Regions from separate parts of the Microbulbifer salipaludis genome, predicted to be linked through region 1. Evidence: predicted binding sites of a transcription regulator. Region 1 holds the regulator's gene; the other holds the start of a gene.
What was found. The regulator LexA, encoded in region 1, represses DNA repair genes until DNA is damaged. The targets are predictions, from matches to a motif close to ACTGTNTNTANANACAGT.
Positions count from the first base shown of each region.

Region 2: the regulator LexA is predicted to act here: its motif matches at 2,670-2,687, upstream of JF535_RS01040 (VRR-NUC domain-containing protein).

Region 1 covers NZ_JAEKJR010000002.1:1,726,866-1,731,954, forward strand. Annotated here, with positions in the region: gene nagZ (beta-N-acetylhexosaminidase) at 1-21, opposite strand, end outside; gene JF535_RS12925 (TetR/AcrR family transcriptional regulator) at 124-780, opposite strand; gene JF535_RS12930 (DUF6763 family protein) at 1,051-1,383, shown strand; gene JF535_RS12935 (LOG family protein) at 1,477-2,127, opposite strand; gene lexA (transcriptional repressor LexA) at 2,343-2,951, shown strand; gene JF535_RS12945 (hypothetical protein) at 3,038-3,292, opposite strand; gene JF535_RS12950 (DUF6586 family protein) at 3,411-3,950, opposite strand; gene topA (type I DNA topoisomerase) at 4,014-5,089, opposite strand, start outside.
Region 2 covers NZ_JAEKJR010000001.1:252,091-257,179, forward strand. Annotated here, with positions in the region: gene JF535_RS01035 (TonB-dependent receptor) at 1-2,508, shown strand, start outside; gene JF535_RS01040 (VRR-NUC domain-containing protein) at 2,725-4,389, shown strand; gene JF535_RS01045 (ATP-dependent DNA helicase) at 4,386-5,089, shown strand, end outside.

The DNA of each region.
Region 1 (5,089 bases):
CGGACCAATCTGATCGGACATGAATTCCAGCTCCCACTCTCTGTCACTGTTGTTGCAGCGAAGTTGTTGCAGCGAAGGCGCGCAATATCGGCTCCGTTGACGTCCATAACTCGCAGTGAAGGATCAAGTATCTTTGGGCTCCGCAGCCGTCAGCATTGCCGCTGCGGCAGGCGCAAGTCGCGCCAGGGTCTCGTCAAGGCTGCTCTCGGCACCGAAGTCTTCCCGAAGGATAGCTTCGATTGCGTCGAAGCTCGACAGGGAAAAGATGGTCGCACCCAACATAAAATACAGCCGCCAGTAGAAGGTAACCGGGTCCACGTGCGGCAACGTATTGGCGAGCAGCCCGGCAAACCGACGGTAGCTGGCCCCATAGCGAGACACAATGAACCTCCGCAGGTGGCCCTGCGACTGGGTGTAGGCGAGGCCCAGCAGCCCCATAAAGCGCTTGGGGTCTCTCCCCTCCTTTGCCAGGCCAGCGAGGGCCACGCGGTAGAGGCTCTCTAGCAAATCATCTACCTGTAACTGCGCACCCGGAGAGGTTTCGAGTTGCGCCTGTCGGCGGCTGAGTTCCTTATCCAGGTTCTCCGTAAATGGGGTCAGAAACCGCTCAAATACCGCCTGTATCAGCTCTTTTTTCGAACCAAAGTGATAATTTACCGCCGCCAGATTAACGCCCGCCGTGCTGGTTATGGTCCGCAGTGAGGTCTCGGTAAATCCGCGTTCGGCAAACAGCACCTCGGCGGCGTCCAGTATACGGTTGACGGTGTCCAGCTGACTCATGTCCTGCTCACAGTTTCAAACTGATAATTAAAACGTTTGTTTAAAGCGAGAGACTAGCATAGTCGCCCCGGCACGGCAGCCCATCTGCATTGCACGGTCGACACAGAATTTGCGCCACTGGTGAAACCGCCCTCGCATCCGCGCGCGCCAAAGTTCCACCGCACGACATTTGCGACCTGCCAGTTACCAAGACCTCCCGCCCCACACTAGATTGAGTTCAGAGGCTCCACTATTGCGAGCCACAGGATATTGACCCGGGAGGGCCACATCATGGCAAGAATTGCTCCTGAAATTGGTAGCTGGTTTGAAAATTTCGACAGTGGCGACTTGTTCGAAGTGGTGGCCGTAGACCACCCATCCCGCACCATTGAAATCCAGTACCTGGACGGTTCACTGGGGGAAATCGACTTCCAGAGCTGGCCAAGATTACCGGTGATCGGCGCCGCGGAACCGGAAAACGCCAATGCCGGCTACGGTATCCTTGCGGAAGAAATGCAGGATGAGGAAGACTCGGGATTCCGCAGCCCGATTCTTTCACCGGTGCAGAGCGCCATCGACCGGCTGGAGGGTGAATCGTATCCGGGAACCGACGATATCTTCTGACGTGAGAACCGGTAACCTCACAACCGACCAGAAACCTGCCCGCCTCGCCCCAGAGAGTTTTCGGCCTTTACAGTGCTGAAAACCGGCGATGAATTACTGAGTCTCCCCGTCACACTCACGGATAAACTCGATAATGATCTGCGCCGCTTCATCGACGGTATCAACCAGTGTGAACAGGCTCAGGTCATCGGCATCAATGCAGCCCCGCGCCAGTACGGTATTGCGCATCCAGTCCACGAGTCCTGCCCAATACTGCTTACCCACCAACACAATGGGGAAGCGCCGCACCTTGCGTGTCTGCACCAGCGTGAGCGCTTCAAACAACTCATCCAGGGTGCCATAGCCCCCGGGCATGGCAATAAAGCCCATCGCGTGTTTGACGAACATAAATTTACGCACAAAGAAATAGCGAAAGTTCAGATTGATATCGAGATAGGCATTGGGCAATTGCTCGTGAGGCAATTCGATACTCAACCCGATGGATTCACCAGACTGGCAAAACGCACCGCGATTACAGGCCTCCATAATCCCCGGCCCACCACCGGTAATCACCGGCACTCCTTCGCAGGCCAGCAATTCCCCGAGGCGTTGCGCCTCCTGATATTCCGCCGCCTGTTCAGGGAACCGCGCACTGCCAAACACGGTGACAGCACCCTTGAGGGTAATCAGCCGCTCGATACCATCCACGAGTTCAGACTGAATACGCAGCACTCGCCATGCTTCGGGCATTTTTGCATCCAGCATATGCCAGCTCCTTATGAATATGCCTGGCGAAGTGCATGGGCGATGTGAGCGATACACACCGAACCCCATACACCAAACCCGCTTACAGTCTAGCAGTTCACGCAATCCACCCAGCGTTTGCGGCCCCGCCAAATCTGTATATAATCACAGCAACTGTATAAAAATACAGACCCCGGGAAATCGGGATGGAAGATCTCGAATAACAGGAACTGCCCATGACAAACCTCACTGCCCGCCAGGCCCAGGTACTTGCGTTGATCAAAACGTATCTGGACGATACCGGTTATCCCCCCACCCGCGCGGAAATTGCCCAGGAACTCGGCTTTCGCTCGCCAAACGCAGCGGAAGAACACCTCAAGGCGCTGGCGCGCAAGGGCGCCATCGAGATGGTGGCCGGTGCCTCCCGTGGTATCCGCATCCCGGACCATCACACCGGCCTGCCCATTGTCGGTCGTGTTGCTGCGGGTAACCCGGTGCTGGCAGAGGAAAATATCGAGGAGTACTGTGAAATTCCCGCCGAGTTTTTCCATCCACCAGCAGATTATCTACTGCGGGTGCACGGCATGAGCATGAAGGATGCAGGTATTCTCGACGGCGACCTGCTGGCGGTGCAGCGGACCGACAACATTCGCAATGGCCAGATCGTGGTGGCGCGCATTGAAGACGAAGTGACGGTGAAGCGATTCAAGCGCCGGGGCAACCAGGCAACGGTTCAGCTGCTGCCGGAAAACGAAGACTTCAATGTGATTGAAGTCGATATGCGCGACCGCAACTTCGCCATTGAGGGGCTGGCGGTGGGTGTGATCCGGCAAAACCCGGTGTGATACGCACGGGGCGGATTACCGCAGACATCCACGCATAAAAAAACAGGGCCTAGGCCCTGTTTTTTATGCGTCTGTATCAACCAGGATCAGTGGATTGTGTGCTCGGTCAAATCCACGTCCTCTTCTTCAAAAGGCTCTGGCTCCAGGGCATTGATCTCCTGCACCGCTTCGATACCCGCCTCCAGCATGGCGCGGGCAATGGTCACTTTGTGCTCACGCAGAAAATCGAGACTCTCGGCAGAAAAATGGATACGCACCAACGGATCATCTTTGTGACCAGCACGCCGCAGCGCCACATCACCATTGGACAACTCGATGATTTCGTAGGTCTCAGAAGACATTCATCTCTCCACTTATCTTCCCGGGAAGCACCAACCACCGGCCGGCGCGATTTGTGGCAGTGTACCACAGGGAAGGGAGATTAATCAGAGGACAGAACCGGATCCAGCCCGGACGGGTTCACCACTCCTGCCCGTGGGCCCGCTGCCGCACCACCAGCTCATTCAGCGCGCGCAGCCACTTCATCAACAGATCCCGGCTAAGGGGCTCAGGAGCCGCTCGGTCAAGCTGCTGTACGGGGATCAGGCTCTGCACACCGATGGCCCCTTCAGACTGGGCCACTTCTGCACCTGCCGGCCGCCACAGAGCCTCCCAGGCCGCCTGCATGCCCTGAAACCAGCTGTCCGGGTTTTCCGACAGGCTCACCAGCTCATTGACTTCGGCACTGAACTTGCCGCGAGCCGACACCAGTTGCGCCAGTGCCTGGGCGGTATCCGGCTCGCCCCCGGCCCGGAACCCGAGCTGGAGCTGCTGCCCCTGCTCGGCGAGAAATGCTTTGTAGGCTCGCCACAGCTGCATCAGCGCCGCTTCCTGCAATGCAGTTTCCCGCAGCGCCTGCTGAGTGTCTGCAACCTCAACCTCGCCCGGGGCTGGAGACTGGAGGATCAGCTGTGCTTTGCGCAATGCCGACGCAACGCTACCGGTATAGGGATTACTCAACCTGCATACTCCCTATTTCTCCCTGTTTCTTACAACGACCTGCTGAGCAGACCAGCCGGCCAATTACTTGGCCGGGGATTTTTTGGTGGTGGCTTTTTTCTTGGCTGGTGCCTTTTTAGCGGCCGCTTTTTTAGCCGGTGCTTTTTTCGCCGCAGCTTTTTTCTTGGCTGGTGCTTTCTTCGCCGGCGCGTCTACCTGCCATTTGCCATCGCGGTAGAAAGCCTTCCAGCCGGTGGCCTTACCCTCTTCCTCGCTCTGGACATACTGCTCCTGAGTTTTGCGGCTGAACCGCACCACGGTATCGCGGCCTTCGTTGTCTTCCGTGGGTGCCGAGAACAGGAAGCTGTACTTGGGATCAATCTCGTCTTTATGTGGCAGCAGTTCCTTCACCAACGGGGCACGGGTCTCGCGGTTTTTCGGGAACTGGCTGGCCGCCAGAAACAGACCGGAGGCGCCGTCGCGCAGAATGTAGGTGTCGTCCACCTTCTCGCAGGGCAGCTCGGGCATGGGCACCGGGTCCATTTTGGGTGGTGCCGGCTGGCCACTCTTCAGCAGCTTGCGGGTGTTTTTGCAGGTCTCGCTGGTACAGCCGAAGTACTTGCCGAAACGGCCGGACTTCAACTGCATATCCGCCCCGCACTTGTCACACTCGATCAGTGGGCCATCGTAACCCTTGATCTTGAAAGTGCCTTTTTCCACTTCAAAGCCGGGGCAATCCGGATTGTTACCGCAGATGTGCAGCTTACGCTGTTCGTCCACCAGATAACTGTCCATTGCCGTGCCGCACTTGCCACAGCGGCGCTTCTCGCGCAGCTGGCGCGTTTCCGCCTCTTCATCTTTATCGGCGTCAACGGCTTCTTCACCAGACACCAGGTTCATGGTGTTGGTGCAGCGCTCCTTGGGAGGCAACGCATAGCCGGAGCAGCCCAGAAAGACGCCGGTTGAACCGGTGCGGATCTGCATATGGCGGCCACACTGGCTGCACTCGATGTCCGTATCCGTGGGCGAATTGCGCCGCATGCCGCCTTCTTTATCCTGCGCCACTTCGAGACGCTTGCTGAAACCGGCATAGAAATCGTTCAGCAGGTCTTTCCAACCCCGCTTGCCTTCTGCAACCGAGTCGAGGGACTCCTCCAGGC
Region 2 (5,089 bases), on a different contig from region 1:
AAGGACCTCAACAACCTGGTGCCGAACATGAGCATCATGGTGGACAATGAGTCGTCCGCGCCGATCATCACCATGCGTGGCGTGCGCTCCACCAACACCACCGAGTGGGGCGACCCGGCCGTGGGCGTACACTTCGATGGGATCTACACTCCCCGGCCGCAGGGCGCCATGGCGCTGATGTTCGACATCGAACGTGCGGAGATGCTGCGGGGCCCACAGGGCACCCTGTTCGGCCGCAACTCCACCGTTGGCTCGATCAACATCATTTCTGCGAAACCTAAAACCGACGAATTCGAGGCTTCCACGAGGTTCGAAGCGGGCCGTTTCAACCAGCGCGCCTTCAAGGGCATGATCAATATACCGGTCTCGGATACCTTCGCGCTGCGCGCGGCCTACATGACCGAGAAAAAGGATTCCAACCTCACCGGCTATTACGATCCCAACCAGTGGGACCAACGCTACCTGCCCATGGATGAACTGACCCCGACGGACTCAGCGGTAAGTCCAGCGGCCAATGGCTTTGAGGCGTGGCTGTTCGACCAGCAGTACTATCAGGAAGTCAAAGCCGATCCGGCTGATTTCTACAACAACGCCAACCAGTGGGCTGCCCGTGTATCTGCCAGCTGGACACCGACCGAAAAGGCTAGCTGGCTGGTTACCGTGGAGCGTTTCCGCGACGATAGTGCAGGGGGTATCGGGCAACGCGACTGTGAACGCATCGAGGATCGCCCCGTCGAAATGGGTGGTACCTGTACCGACATCTGGGGCAGCGAGGACAATTTCGTCGCCTATGTGAATGTGCCGGGCAAAAACGACATGACCATGGACAGCGTGCGCTCGCACTTCACTTACGATATCAGCGATGAGCTGCAGTTCGTCTATAACGCGGGCTACCAGAACCAGGAGCGCACCGGCCAGTATGATATTGACCAGGGTTACTATGCCTGGGACCAGATGCTCAAGTGGGTCGATACGGACTACGATTCCTGGTCGCATGAACTACAGCTGAAATCTACCGGGGACGGCCGTCTCCAGTGGATTGCCGGCTACTTTAACTTTAAAGAAGACAACTACATGAACGGGCACTACCAGGGGGCCATGGGTGGTGCAAGCCTATGGATCCAGCCCGAACGTGTCATCAAGTCTGAGGCGGTATTTGGACAGGCAACCTATTCTGTCACCGAGCAGACGCACTTGACGCTCGGCCTGCGCCACACTGAAGACAGCAAAGAAGATATCGGCGGTCGAAACTGGGGCTGTTGGGATGCGTGTTCTGGCCCCATCAATGCGTGGGGCTTCGTTGACTGGGGCCTGCCCTGGGGTAATCCCGACGCGTGGTTTGGCGACGGCACCGCCCAGACCCCTCGCAATACGCTGAACGCCTTGCCCGCAGACTACTATGACCAGCCGCGTGAAGGGTTCGTTATCGACACCCAGAATGACGTGTATGAAAGTTGGTCTAAAACTACGTGGCGTATCGGTATCGACCACGACCTCTCTGACAACACGATGGTGTACGGCTACGTAGCCAACGGCTACAAGGGCGGCGGCATTGGTGACGTACTGTATAAGCAATCAACCATTAGCCCGGAGAACCCGACCGGCGATCGCTTTGACACCAGCTATGATGGGGAAACTGTGGTCACCTATGAAGTTGGCGTAAAGACATCGCTGCTCGACGGCGACATGAACCTCCGCGCTAACTACTTCTATAACGACTACAAAGACCAGCAGTTCTCTACCTGGACCATCTACGACGTCACCTTCACGTACGAACCTGCACGTGATGATGTCGGTGAGCCAATCTTTGATGCCAACGGTGACCCCGTGCTCGAAGAAGTCCGGAAGGATCACGGCACCTTCCTGACCCGCAATGCGGCAAGTTCCAGAATCCAGGGTCTTGAACTGGAAATGGAATGGGCTCCCTGGGCCGGCGGCCACATTGGTGGATACGTGACTTTCCTGGATACCGAAATCACCTCCGACTACTGGAAGCAGTGGGGCAGTGAACCCGGGCAGGTGTTCAATAACGATGCAAATCCGTCGGACAGCAGTTTCGGGAACTCCAGCGATTACTACGATCCGCGCTACCCGAGCTACCGCAACCTGAAGGGTAATGAGCTGGCCTATTCCCCGAACGCGTCACTGACCGTCAACATGAGCCATACCTTCGAATTCCGTGACGGCTCCTCGCTGACCCCCTTCCTGAGCGTACACTGGGAAGATGACGCCTACCTCGACATCGACAACCGCGACAAGTGGGTTATTCCAGAGGAGGATATGAGAGAGGGGGTTGATATCGCCTGGTTTACTGACAAGCGCGATGCCTGGACCATGGCCACCGCCAACCTCAACTACACCTCCGCCAGCCAGGACTGGTACGCCGAGGCCTGGGTATACAACCTCACCGATGAGGATGTGAACTGGTGGCAGGGCTTCGGCGGCAGCACGCCGATGGCCGGCAAGGCACAGCGCAGCTATGGCCTGAGTTTCGGTTACCACTGGTAAGCCTCCGATAGTCAACTCTCCCATTTTACGGCCCGCAGCGATGCGGGCCGCTTTTTAAGTCCCTCTCTATACGCCTCTTCTCCTCCCCTATCGAAACCTTGCTCACCAAATACCTTTGCCGGCCAGCCGGTCAGCCTTTGCTTTGTTCGCAGTGACGGTTTGCTGTATAAAAACACAGTAACCACAGCTACCCCCAGCCTTTAGCAGGCCAAATGCATGGCGCCCTCCAGTGAACTTCCTGCGGACTACTACCTCAGCAACTTCCACGCGTTGGTGGACTTTGTGGTGGCGCGTTATGAAGCGCTGCTGAGCGACGACGAACGGCAGTTCTACCGCCAGTTCCGGGCGCTGGCGACCGACAGCCAGCGTCTTTATGTGCGCCTGCTGTCGCGCAAGGGCGTGCCCTCTTCCGCCGGCGCCCTGTTCCGGCAACACAAGCTGGCGTATGGGGAGATCAGCGATCTGCCTGCGGCGGTGGAAGAACTGGTGATCAGTGGCCTGTTGCAGCGCAACCCGTCGCTGGCACTGGACGAAATCCTGCCCCTGTTTACCAAGCACGAACTGCTCGCCAGCAGCCCCGAGCCGCTGGCGAAAACCCTGAAACGCCCTGCCGTGGAACAGGCGCTGCTCGCGCAGCAGGCGGCGCCCATCCAAGACGCACTGACAGTGGACGAACCGCTGCTGGCGGTACAGGCGGCGGCGCACTTCGAAACCTTCAAGCTGCTGTTTTTCGGCAACCTGAACCAGGACCTGACCGACTATGTGCTGCGGGACCTGGGGCTGTTCCGCTATGAACGCTATCCGCTGGAACGGGAACAGCTGCCGTTTAAGAGCCGCGCGCAGATCGAACAGCACCTGCGCTATTACGACTGCTTGGCAGAAGCCGAGGGCGCGCTGGCCGCCGATGCGGCCGCGATCAATGCACTGGCGGCGCAGCTCCCCGTCGGCATCGACGGCGACCGCACCCTGCACCGACGCCTGGACCGGCTGCGCCTGACCCTGGCGCGCCAACTGGAGCGATTCGAAGCGCTGGACGACGCCGATGCGCTGTACCGCCTGTGCAGCCGCCCGCCGGCGCGGGAGCGGCGCGCGCGGATCGCGCTGGCCCGTGGCGAAGCCGCGGCCGCACTGGCCCTGTGCGCGGAGATACTCGCCAACCCGCTCAACGAAGCGGAACGCGCGTTTGCACGGAATTTCGGGCACCGCACCGCGAAGAAAACCGGCGACGGTGATACCTGGCCACCACCGCGCCGACACAAACCGCCGACGGACACCATCGCGCTTCCCCCTAACGGGGCGCGGGTAGAACTGCTCGCCGCGGAACACCTTGCGCGGCCCCCGGACGATCACTGCTTTTATGTGGAAAACACCCTGTTTAATGGCGTGCTGGGTCTCGCCATCTGGGACATTCTGTTCGCGCCGGTGCCGGGGGCTTTCTTCAACCCCTTTCAGGTAGCGCCGAGCGACTTCCGCACCCCCGATTTTTATCCACAGCGCAGCGCCGCATTCGAGGGCCGCCTGGCAGAACTGGCGCGGGGAAACCTGAGCCGCTGGGTTTGGCAGCACTTTCACGAAAAGCACGGTATTGCCAACCCGCTGGTGGCCTGGGAAGCCTTGCCGGAATCCCTGCTGACGCTGGCGCTGGAGCGTATACCCACGCAGCACTGGCTGGCGCTGTTCCGCCGCCTGCTGGGTGATATCTCCCATCACCGCAACGGCCTGCCGGACCTGATCCGGTTCCCCGCGGCGGGCAGCTACGAACTGGTGGAAGTCAAAGGCCCCGGCGATCGCCTGCAGCAAAACCAACAGCGCTGGCTGGCCTACTTCGCCACGCACCAGATCCCCCACCGGGTATTGCATGTGGAGTGGGCAACACCGTGAGTGAGTCTCCAGCAGAGCTACAAGCGCAAACCGCGCTCGACAACACGCTGTCGCTTTCCGTGGGCGAGCTGGTGGCCTTCGCCTGTCGCAGCGGCGACCTGGTGGGCGAGCTCTCCGGCGGGCCCAGCGCGCAGGAGGGGATACGTGCGCACCAGCGACTGCAGAAAAAGCGCCCCGCGGGCAGTCAAGCGGAATACCGCCTGCAGGAAACCGTGGAACAGGATGGCCACACCGTGGTACTCAGAGGCCGGGTGGATATCCTGCACCCCCAGCCGGACCTGCACCGCGCGGCGCAGCTGGACGAGATAAAAACCACCTATGTGCCGCCGCACAAACTGGCGGAATCCGCCCGCGACCTGCACTGGGCACAGCTGAAAATTTACGGTTTTTGCTACGGGCTGCAACAGCAGTTCTCCGCCGACACGCCGCTGGCGCTGCAGATGCTGTGGCACAACCTGAAGGAAAAAAAGACCTACCCCGAATCCCGCGAGTTCCGCTGGCACGAGCTGGAAACCTTCGCCCGAACCGCGCTTTCCACCTACCTGCAATGGCACCGGCGCTGGCAGGCCCACCGGCAGGCGGTGCGCGCCTCCGCGCGCACGCTGCCCTTTCCATTTGCAGAATACCGGGCGGGCCAGCGCACGCTGGCGGTAGCGGCCTACCGCTGCCTGCGCGATGGCGGTGAACTGCTGGTGGAGGC